3 regions of the Micromonospora sp. NPDC023737 genome follow, and region 2 is predicted to be linked to each of the others. Evidence: riboswitches for the same ligand, from Rfam matches in the RefSeq annotation. Region 2 holds a riboswitch; each other region holds the start of a gene.
The links. Region 2 has a riboswitch for S-adenosylmethionine ahead of AB0F98_RS11595 (ABC transporter substrate-binding protein). Riboswitches for the same ligand answer to the same signal wherever they lie in the genome.
Positions count from the first base shown of each region.

Region 1: linked by a shared signal. The riboswitch ahead of thrC (threonine synthase) and the one ahead of AB0F98_RS11595 (ABC transporter substrate-binding protein) in region 2 are both predicted to bind S-adenosylmethionine.
Region 3: linked by a shared signal. The riboswitch ahead of AB0F98_RS22165 (aminotransferase class V-fold PLP-dependent enzyme) and the one ahead of AB0F98_RS11595 (ABC transporter substrate-binding protein) in region 2 are both predicted to bind S-adenosylmethionine.

Region 1 is NZ_JBFAAL010000011.1:86,917-90,184, reverse strand. Features, by position in the region: gene AB0F98_RS22255 (ABC transporter permease subunit) at 1-724, shown strand, start outside; gene AB0F98_RS22250 (DUF4232 domain-containing protein) at 731-1,411, opposite strand; SAM riboswitch class I at 1,741-1,875, shown strand; gene thrC (threonine synthase) at 1,886-3,172, shown strand.
Region 2 is NZ_JBFAAL010000004.1:32,123-35,390, forward strand. Features, by position in the region: gene AB0F98_RS11590 (glycogen debranching N-terminal domain-containing protein) at 1-672, shown strand, start outside; SAM riboswitch class IV at 880-991, shown strand; gene AB0F98_RS11595 (ABC transporter substrate-binding protein) at 1,282-2,151, shown strand; gene AB0F98_RS11600 (amino acid ABC transporter permease) at 2,196-2,975, shown strand; gene AB0F98_RS11605 (amino acid ABC transporter ATP-binding protein) at 2,972-3,268, shown strand, end outside.
Region 3 is NZ_JBFAAL010000011.1:66,129-69,396, reverse strand. Features, by position in the region: gene AB0F98_RS22170 (FUSC family protein) at 1-276, shown strand, start outside; gene AB0F98_RS22165 (aminotransferase class V-fold PLP-dependent enzyme) at 372-1,637, opposite strand; SAM riboswitch class IV at 1,683-1,803, opposite strand; gene AB0F98_RS22160 (PrsW family intramembrane metalloprotease) at 1,869-3,268, shown strand, end outside.

The sequences.
Region 1 (3,268 bases), on a different contig from region 2:
CCTGATCGCGTTCCAGTTCGACGCCGGCGACGACGACAACGGTGGGGGCGAGTTCGCCAGCCTCATCTCGTTCGCCACCTCGGGCGGGTTGAACTTCACGCTGTTCACCATCTTCGTCTCGGCGTCGTTCCTGCTGGTCGTGGTGGTGGCGCTCTTCTTCGGCGACACGGTGGCCAGCGAAGCGAGCTGGGGGAGCCTGCGGTACCTGCTCGCCGTGCCGGTGCCGCGCGCCCGGCTGCTCACGGTGAAGCTGCTGGTCGCGGCCGCCTACTCGGGGTTGGCGCTGCTGCTGCTCGCCGGCACCGCCCTGGCCGCCGGCACCCTCCGCTACGGCTGGTCGCCGCTGCGCAGCATGGTCGCGGCGGAACTCCCGCCGGGGCAGGGGCTGCTGCGGCTGCTGGCGGTGCTCGGCTACCTGGCCGTCGTACTGCTGGTGGTGGCCGGTCTGGCGTTCCTGCTGTCGGTGAGCACGGACGCCGCGCTCGGCGCGGTCGGCGGCGCGGTGCTGCTCTGGATCCTCTCCAGCATCCTGGACCAGATCACCGCGCTCGGCGGCCTGCGTGCCTTCCTGCCGACCCACTTCAGCACCGCGTGGCTCGGGTTGCTCTCCACGCCGGTGCAGACCGACGACGTGGTACGCGGAGCCATCTCGTCGATCAGCTACGCGACGCTGTTCTGGGCGCTGGCGTACTGGCGTTTCACCCGCAAGGACGTCACCTCGTAACGGCGCTCACAACCGGCTGTCCGGGGTCACCGCCACCGAGGGCGCCCCGCTGGGCTGTGACGGGGCCGGCGGTGTGGCGGGAGTCGTCGGCTCCGCCTCCTTCCAGGCGCTGACGCCGATCCGGCCGGTGTTGCCCAGATCGATCGGCCCGTCCGGGTCGACGGCCTGCCTGGCCAGGCCGGGGCCCGGGGCGACCTCCAGACCTTCGGCGTCGGTCGCGACCACGGTCGAGTCGGTGACCAGGTTGCGCCAGAGCACGGCGGCGCCGGCCCGCTCGCCGGGACGCAGGGTCAGCGGTCGGGGCGGGTCGTCGAAGCCCGAGGTGATGCCCTTCGCCCCCTCGATCACCTGGACCGGGATCGGCGTGCCCTCGCCGTCGAGCAGCCGCAGCGACGGGTAGCCGTGCAGCGGGTAGTCCGCGGTGCCGCAGTTGATCAGCTCCAGGCCGAGGGCGCGCAGGCCCATGGCGGCGTCCGAGCCGGTCGACCGGATGAGCACGCCCGACTCCGGGCATGCGCCGGTCGGATCGTTGCCGGGTGCGGTGGGCCCCGCCCCGGGCCTGCCGCCTGTCACTGGCCCGTCCCCGCCCATACCGGCGTGGTCGGCGGTGCAGGCGCCGAGCAGCAGGGCGGCGGCGAGCGGCAGGCCGGTGAGCAGGAGTTGGCGGCGGGCCGGTCGAGGTGTCATCGCCGAATCCTCCCACCGAGTCCGCCTCGCCTTCGTCTTGGGCGATAGCGGGGCGGCAGGCCGATGGCTCGCGCGGACGGCGTGGTGGCCTGCCTGGACCTGGGCGTCCCCGTCCGGATGACCGGGGGTCGGCCACTGTCGAGCTGCCCCGGAAATGGGGCGCGGGTCAAGCTCGCGCGAGCGCCTGTGGCGCTTCTGCTCCGGCGTGTCCCAGATGTGGGGCAGCTCGACAGGGCGGTGACCACACCCTGTCCGCCCTCCGTTCACACCGTGGGAACCCCGCTCGGACCGTCCCCGGCGGGCGCTTAGACTCGGTTGCACAACTGAATACCTCATCCAGAGGGGCTTAGGGATACGGCCCGATGACGCCCCGGCAACCACCCCACGCGCTCACCGTCGAGCGCCCGAGGGGCAGGTGCCAATTCCGTCCCCGCCGCAGAGTGCGACGCGGGGGAAGATGAGAGGAATCTCGACATGACGTCGACGATCGCCCCGTCCGGCATCGACACCACCGCCAGCCCCGCCCGCGCCCTCGTCTGCCGTGCCTGTCAGGCCCGCTACCCGCTCGCCGCGCAGCACGCCTGCTACGAGTGTTTCGGCCCGCTCGAGGTCGACTACGACGCCGCCGCGCTGGCCACCGTGACCCGCGAGCAGATCGAGGCCGGCCCGCGCAACCTGTGGCGGTACGCGGCGCTGCTTCCCGCCGGTCAGGACCCGGCCACCCGGGTCACCCTCGACCCCGGCCTCACCCCGCTGGTCGCCGCCCCGAACCTCGCCGCCGAGCTGGGCATCACGGCCCCGCTCTGGGTCAAGGACGACAGCGCCAACCCGACCCACTCGTTCAAGGACCGGGTCGTCTCGGTGGCGCTGACCGCCGCCCGGGCGCTCGGGTTCACCCGGTTCGCCTGTGCGTCGACCGGCAACCTCGCGAACTCGGTCGCCGCCCACGCCGCCCGGGCCGGCGTGCCGTCGGTGGTGTTCATCCCGAGTGACCTGGAGCAGGGCAAGGTCGTCACCACCGCCGTCTACGGGGGTGAACTCGTCGCCATCGATGGCTCGTACGACGACGTGAACCGGCTCTGCGGCGAACTGGTGGAGACCGACGAGTTCGAGGACACCGCGTTCGTCAACGTCAACGTCCGTCCGTACTACGCCGAGGGGTCGAAGACGCTCGGTTACGAGGTGGCGGAGCAGCTCGGCTGGCGGATCCCGGCCCAGGTGGTGATCCCGATGGCCTCCGGCGAACTGCTCACGAAGATCGACAAGGCGTTCACCGAGCTGATCGAGATCGGACTGGTGGAGGCGCCGGCCGGCGGTTGGAAGGTTTTCGGCGCGCAGTCGGCCGGCTGCAATCCGATCGCCACCGCGCTGCACGGCGGCAGTGACGAGATCGTCCCGGTCAAGCCGACCGGCATCGCCAAGTCGCTGAACATCGGCGACCCGGCGGCCGGCCTCTACGCCCTGGAGGCGGTCCGTCGTACCGGTGGCTGGATGGAGTACGCCGACGACGACGAGATCCGCGCCGCCATCCGCCTGCTGGCCCGCACCACCGGCGTCTTCGCCGAGACCGCCGGTGGCGTCACCGTGGCGGTGCTGCGCAAGCTCGTCGAGTCCGGCAAGCTCGACCCGGCCGCCGAGACGGTCGTGTTCAACACGGGTGAGGGGTTGAAGACGATCGACGCGGTCGCCGGGCAGGTGGGCCCCACCCACCACATCCGTCCGTCGCTGCGTGCCGCCCGCGACGCCGGTCTCCTCGGCTGACCGGCCGTGGATCATCCGCAGATCGCCCGATCGGGGGATCAGGCCGATCCGCCGGGTAACCGGCTTTTCGCTCTGGGTGCGAGAAACCCGCCCCTA
Region 2 (3,268 bases):
CTGCGCGCCGAGGCGGCGGCCCTGCGGGACCGGTTCAACCGTGACTTCTGGGTACCGGAACGCGGCGGCTACTACGCGATCGGCCTGGACGGCGACGGACGGCCGATCGACTCGATGACGTCCAACATGGGCCATCTGCTCTGGAGCGGCATCGTGCCGCCGGACCGGGCACGATTGGTGGCCGCCCAACTGATGTCCGACGAGATGTTCTCCGGCTGGGGCGTGCGTACCCTCTCCACCGCCGACAGCGGCTACAACCCCATCGGTTACCACGTCGGCACCGTCTGGCCGCACGACAACTCGATAGTGGCGGCCGGCCTCGCCCGCTACGGCCAGCACGAGGCGGCCCACCGCATCATCGGGGCCATGATGGAGGCGTCCGCCTACTCCGAGCACCGGCTGCCCGAGGCGTTCTCCGGCTACGACCGCAGGTTCGGCCGGCGGCCGGTCCCATACCCCACCGCGTGCAACCCGCAGGCCTGGGCCAGCGGGGCACCGCTGCTGTTCCTGCGTACGCTGCTCGGGCTGGACGCGGTCGACGGCCGGCTGGTCCTGGATCCGCACCTGCCGGAGTCGATCGGCCCGGTCCGGCTGCTCGGCGTTCCGGCGTTCGGCCGCCGCTGGGACCTGCACGCCGAGGGCACCCACGGCGAGGTCCACCCCGCCGCCTGACCCGGCGACGCCAGTCGGCCCGACGCGGCGGCGTCGGGTGCTGCGATCGCGCGCCACCGTGGCCACGCACAAGTCGGGCCGGTCGACTCGATTCCGGTGATCGTGGCCGGTCCGAGACGCCCGGCGGCCGCGCCACCCGACGGGGAGCGTGAGCGTGGTCATAACGGCTGGACGACTGTCCGTACCGGGCTGCTAACCTCTTGCGCAGGTCATGAGCGCCAGCGTCAAGCCCCGGCTTGCTGGCCGGCAACCCTCCTCCGCGGTGGGGTGCCCCGGGTGAAGACCGGGCACCGGAGCGAATCCGGTGCAAGCGTGGCCTGGTCCCCAGGTCAGCAACGACCCGGGAGAGCCAATGTCGTTCCACCACACCATCTCGTCAGTCGGCCGCATCGTGCCCGACGCCAACGTCCGGCGGCCCGATTCGCCGGCGCTGACCCGGCGTCGGCACGTCGACATGATGTTGGTGTGCAGCGCCGGCTGTCCTGCCGGCGCGCGGCGCTGACCGCGCACTCTCCCCGCCAGCCCGAACCCTCCAGCGGCGTGCCCCTGCGGCGCGCCGTCGGCGGCGCGCGTCCGTGCTCCGCCGAATACCGACATCCGGAGACACCTGTGCGATTCCTTCCTACCCTGACCCGGTTGGTCGCCGTCGGCGCGGCCGCGATCCTCGGTGCCACCGCCCTCACCGCCTGCGGCGACGACGCCGCGTCCGGCGCGGACAACCCGTACGACCTGCTCCAGCCGGGCGTGCTGCGCGCCGGGACGCTCACCGATGCCCCGCCGAACGTGTACCTGAAGGACGGAAAGTTCACCGGCTTCGACAACGACCTGCTCACCGCGGTCGCCGGGAAGATCGGTCTGAAGGTGGAGTTCGTCGGCACCGACTTCTCCGCGCTGCTCGCCCAGGTCAACAACCACAAGTTCGACGTCGGCAGCTCGTCGATCACCATCACCGAGGCCCGCAAGAAGACGGTGGACTTCGGCAACGGGTACGACTTCGGCTACTTCGGACTCGACGTACCGGCCGGCTCGCCGATCCACAGCTTCGACGAGCTCGCCGGTAAGCGGGTCGTCGTCGTGCAGGGCACCGTCCAGGACGACTACGCCAACGGCAAGGGACTCGACCCGGTGCGCGTACCGGACTACAACGGCGCGATCAACCAGCTCAAGGCCGGTACCGCGGACGCCTGGATCGCCCCGGCCGAGATCGGCGAGAAGTCGGCCGCGGACAGCGGCGGGAAGATCGCCGTGGCCGCGAAGCTGCTCAGCCCCGCGCCGACGGCGTACGCGGTGGCGAAGGGGAACGACGCCCTGCGCGAGGCGCTGAACAAGGGCCTCGACGAGGTGATCGCCGACGGCACGTGGAACCGGCTGCAGGCCCAGTACTACCCGGGCCGGCCGATTCCGGCGGACTTCAAGCCGGGCAGCGGCACCGTGGCGGTCCCGGCCGCACCGACCGCGTCCGCGTCGGCCGGGTCCTGACAGTACGACGAAACGACCGAGCGGAGCGGTAGGAGAGACGAGACATGGATCCGTTGCGGACCCTGTGGGAGACGTTCTTCGACTGGGATTCGATGCGCGAGGCGCTGCCCGAGATGCTCACCATCGGGCTGCCCAACACCCTGCTCCTCGCGGTCTCCGCCGCTCTGCTCGGCTCGGTACTGGGCATGCTGCTGGCCGTCGCCGGCATCTCCCGTACCCGGTGGCTGCGCTGGCCGGCGCGGGTCTACACCGACGTGTTCCGGGGGCTGCCGGCCGCCGCGACGATCCTGCTGATCGGCGTCGGCCTGGCGCCGCTCGGCATGCAGGTGTGGGGGCCGAACCCGTACCCGCTGGGCATTCTGGCGCTCTCCCTGATCGCCGCCGCCTACATCGGAGAGATCTTCCGCTCCGGCATCCAGTCGGTGGAGGCGACCCAGTTGGAGGGTGCCCGCGCGTTGGGATTCTCCTGGGCCGAGGCGATGCGGGTGGTGATCATCCCGCAGGGCGTACGCCGGGTCCTGCCGGCCTGGGTCAACCAGCTCATCGCGCTGATCAAGGACTCCAGCCTGGTCTACTTCCTCGGCCTGGTGGCCAGCCAGCGGGAGCTGTTCCGGATCGGGCAGGACTACGCGGCCACCACCGGTAACGAATCGGCCCTGCTGCTGGCCGGCCTGTTCTACCTGGCGCTGACCGTACCGCTGACCCACGTGGTCAACGCGATCGACGCCCGGCTGCGCCACGGCCGGCCCGCCGCACAGCCGACCGACGAGATCGACGACGCCGACCTGGCATTGCCGGGTGCGGCGGGAGGGAGTGGGCGATGACCGCCGCCACCAGCACCTCGGTCAGCCTGGCCGTACGCGATGTCCACCTGGCCTTCGGGCCCAACCGGGTGCTCCGCGGGGCCGACCTGGACGTGGTCCGCGGCGGGACGGCCTGCGTCATCGGGCCGTCCGGCTCCGGCAAGTCGACGCTGCTGCGGACGATCAACCGGCTCATCGAACCGGACCGCGGCGACGTGCTGCTCGACGGGCGCAGCGTGCTGGCCGACGATCCGGACGCCCTGCGTCAGCGGATCGGCATGGTCTTCCAGCAGTTCAACCTGTTTCCGCACATG
Region 3 (3,268 bases), on a different contig from region 2:
GTCGGCGACGAGCCGCAGGAGGCCCGGGAGCGGTCGCTGCGCGCGGTCAGCGAGGCCGGCCGGGCGTACGACGAGGGGGTGGGTTTCTCCGGCAGCGTGGTCGTGGCCCAGGTCCGGACGGCGGCGAGTGACCTGCTGGTCGCCTCCGGCATCGAGCAGGAGGAGGCGAACCGGCTGATCCGGCAGTCCTTCGGCGATCACAACGTGCCCCCGGGCGGCCGTCCCGAACCGGACGGCGGACGGCCGAAACCCCCCGTAGCGCCTCCGATCGGCTGACCCGCCGCCCGGCCGGCCGGGCACGCGGTGCGTGCCAGCCGGCCGGGCGGACCGCCGTTGGGCCGGGGACCGACCGGCGGTCCGCCGCCGGGCGCTCAGGCGAACGTGGCGAGGGCCGCGAGCAGCCGGTCGACGTGCTCCTCCGTGCTGCCCAGTCCGATGCTGGCCCGCAGCGCCGTCGGCGGCAGGTCCCGCCGTCCGGCGCGCGTGGCCGCCTCGATGAGCAGTCGCTGGGCGAGCGGGTGGGCGCAGAACAACCCGTCGCGTACCCCGATGGCGTGCTCCCGGGCCAGTTCGGCGGCCACGTCGGCGGAGTCCCGTCCCGCCACCACGAAGGAGACGATGCCCACCCGGGGCGCGTCGGGACCGAAGGTGCGCAGCTCCACGACGTGCGGCAGCGCCGCGATGCCGTCGCGCAGCCGGTCGAGCAGGCGCTGCTCCCGGTCGTGCAGCGCCGCACGGTCCGCGTCCGCGAGCGCGTCGCAGACGGCGGCCAGCGCGACCGCCCCCAACAGATTCGGGGTTCCCCCCTCGTGCCGCGCCGGCCCGACCGCCCAGGTGACCTCGTGGGTGGCCGCCCCGACCCGGGCCGTGGCGCCACCGCCGGCCAGGTACGGCTGCGCGGCGTCGAGCCAGTCCGCCCGGCCGATCAGCGCTCCGGCCCCGAACGGGGCGTAGAGCTTGTGGCCGGAGACGGCGAGATAGTCGACGTCCAGCGCCAGCAGATCGACCGGCGCGTGTGGGGCGAGCTGCGCGGCGTCCAGGGCGATCCGGGCTCCGTGGCGCCGGGCCACCCGGGCCAGCTCGGCCACCGGCCAGCGTTCGCCGGTCACGTTGCTCGCCCCGGTGACCGCCACCAGTACCGGCAGCCCGGGCTGCGCCGCCCGGCGTAGCTCGGCGAGCGCCGCGTCCAGGGCGCGTACCGCCCCGCCCGGGTCCGCGGGCACGGGCAGCCGGACCGAGCCACGCGGCCAGGGCAGCAGGTTCGCGTGGTGCTCGCCGCCGAAGGTGACCACGGTGGTGCCCGCGGGCAACGCCCGGGCCAGCAGGTTCAGCGCGTCCGTGGTGTTGCGGGTGAAGATCACGTGGTCTTCGGCCCGAGCGCCGAAGAAGTCACCCACCGTCTGCCGGGCCTGCTCGTAGGCGAGCGTGCAGCGGCGGGAGAGAGCCCCGGCGCCGCGGTGCACGCTCGCGTACCACGGCAGCAGCGCAGCCACCGCGTCGGCCGCGACCCGCGCGCACGGCGCGGTGGCCGCGTAGTCGAGATTGATCTCACCCGGTACGCCGAGCACGCCGAGCGGCTCGGCGTCGGCCGGAGCGGCCGGCAGGGTGGCGATCGGGGATACGAGGGCGACGGACACGCGGGAACCTCCCGGGCCAGGGACCCCGGGGCTACGTCGGGACGGGGTCCGCGCTTGCCCGGCACGCGGATCGGGCCGGGCCCGGTCATCACCCGGGGCACCCCACCGCGAACTCGACGAGGGTTGCCGGCCAGCAAGCCGGGGCTTGACGCTGGCGCTCGTGACCTGTCGGCAGCATAGCGGCTGCCGATGCGCCAGAACCACCCGGCCGGCGATGGCTAGGCTGACCGCATGGCCGACACCCCGCCCGGCAGCGCGCCGCCGTCGCCGTCCGTTCCGCCCGGTCCGGGTGGCGCGCTCCGGATGCCGCTGCGCCGGCTGGGCTGGCGGCGGTTCCTGGTGCTCGCCGGGCTGGTGCTCCTCATCGCGGCGTGCGCGGTCTTCATGGTCTACACGATCGGCGAGAACATCGGCGTGCAGGCGCTGCTGATCGGTACGGTGGCCGCTCTCCTGCCGGTGCCCGTGCTGGTCGCCTGCTTCCTCTGGCTCGACCGGTACGAGCCCGAGCCACTGAAGTACCTGATCTTCTGTTTCACCTGGGGCGCGTTCGTCGCCACCGCCGCCTCGCTGACGGTGAACGACTTCGCGGCCGGCCAGATCGCCCACGCGAAACTGCCGGCCGCGCTCACCGGAGTGCTGGTCGCACCCTTCGTCGAGGAGTCGACCAAGGCACTCGGGCCGATCCTGCTGCTGGTGTTCCGGCGACGGGAGTGGTCCGGGATCACCGACGGGCTGGTCTACTGCGGGCTCTCGGCGGTCGGCTTCGCGATGGTGGAGAACATCCTCTACCTCGGCGGGTACGGCTTCGCGACAGGTGTCGACCGGTACGGGCCGGCGACCGGGGCGCAGCAGGTCATCGCCATCTTCATCGTCCGGATCCTGCTGTTCGGGTTCGCCCATCCGCTCTTCACCTCGATGACCGGCGTGGGGCTCGGCATCGCCGCCCGTACGGCCGACCGCCGGGTCCGAGTGCTCGCCCCCCTCGCGGGGCTGCTGGTGGCCATGATGCTGCACGGCACGTGGAACCTGCTGCCGACACTCAGCCAGGCCACCAACCAGCCGCTGATCATGCTGTACGGCTTCATCGGCCTGATGGTGCCGATCTTCTTCGGCATGGTCGGGCTGGCCGTCTGGCTACGGGCCTGGGAGGGGCGGCTCACCGAGCGCAGGCTGCCGGACTACGTCCGGGCCGGCTGGCTGAGCCCGCCCGAGGTGGCGGCGCTGAGCAGCCTCGGCCGCCGGCACGCGGCCCGGGCCTGGGCGCGACGGGTGGCCGGGGACGCCGGGGTGAAGGCGATGCGCGGCTACCAGTTCGCGGCCACCCGGCTGGCGCTGTTGCGCGACGGGTCGCTGCGCGGCCTCGATCGGAAGGCGGCGGATCGGGAGCGGACCGCCCGGGAAGAGCGGGAGCTGCTGGAGGCGATCACGGCGTACCGCTCGTTCTTCGTCGGCCGGGACCCGCAGGCGCCCGCCGGGGTGTGGGACGGTGACCGTTACCACCTGCGTTTTCCGGACGGCTCCGAGCGGACCGTGAACGCGCCGGACGAGCCGGTGGTGCCGATCCCGGTGGTGCTGGGCGGGCCACCACCCGCGCCCGCGCCGCCGGGCTGGCACGTGCCGCAGCCCGGCCC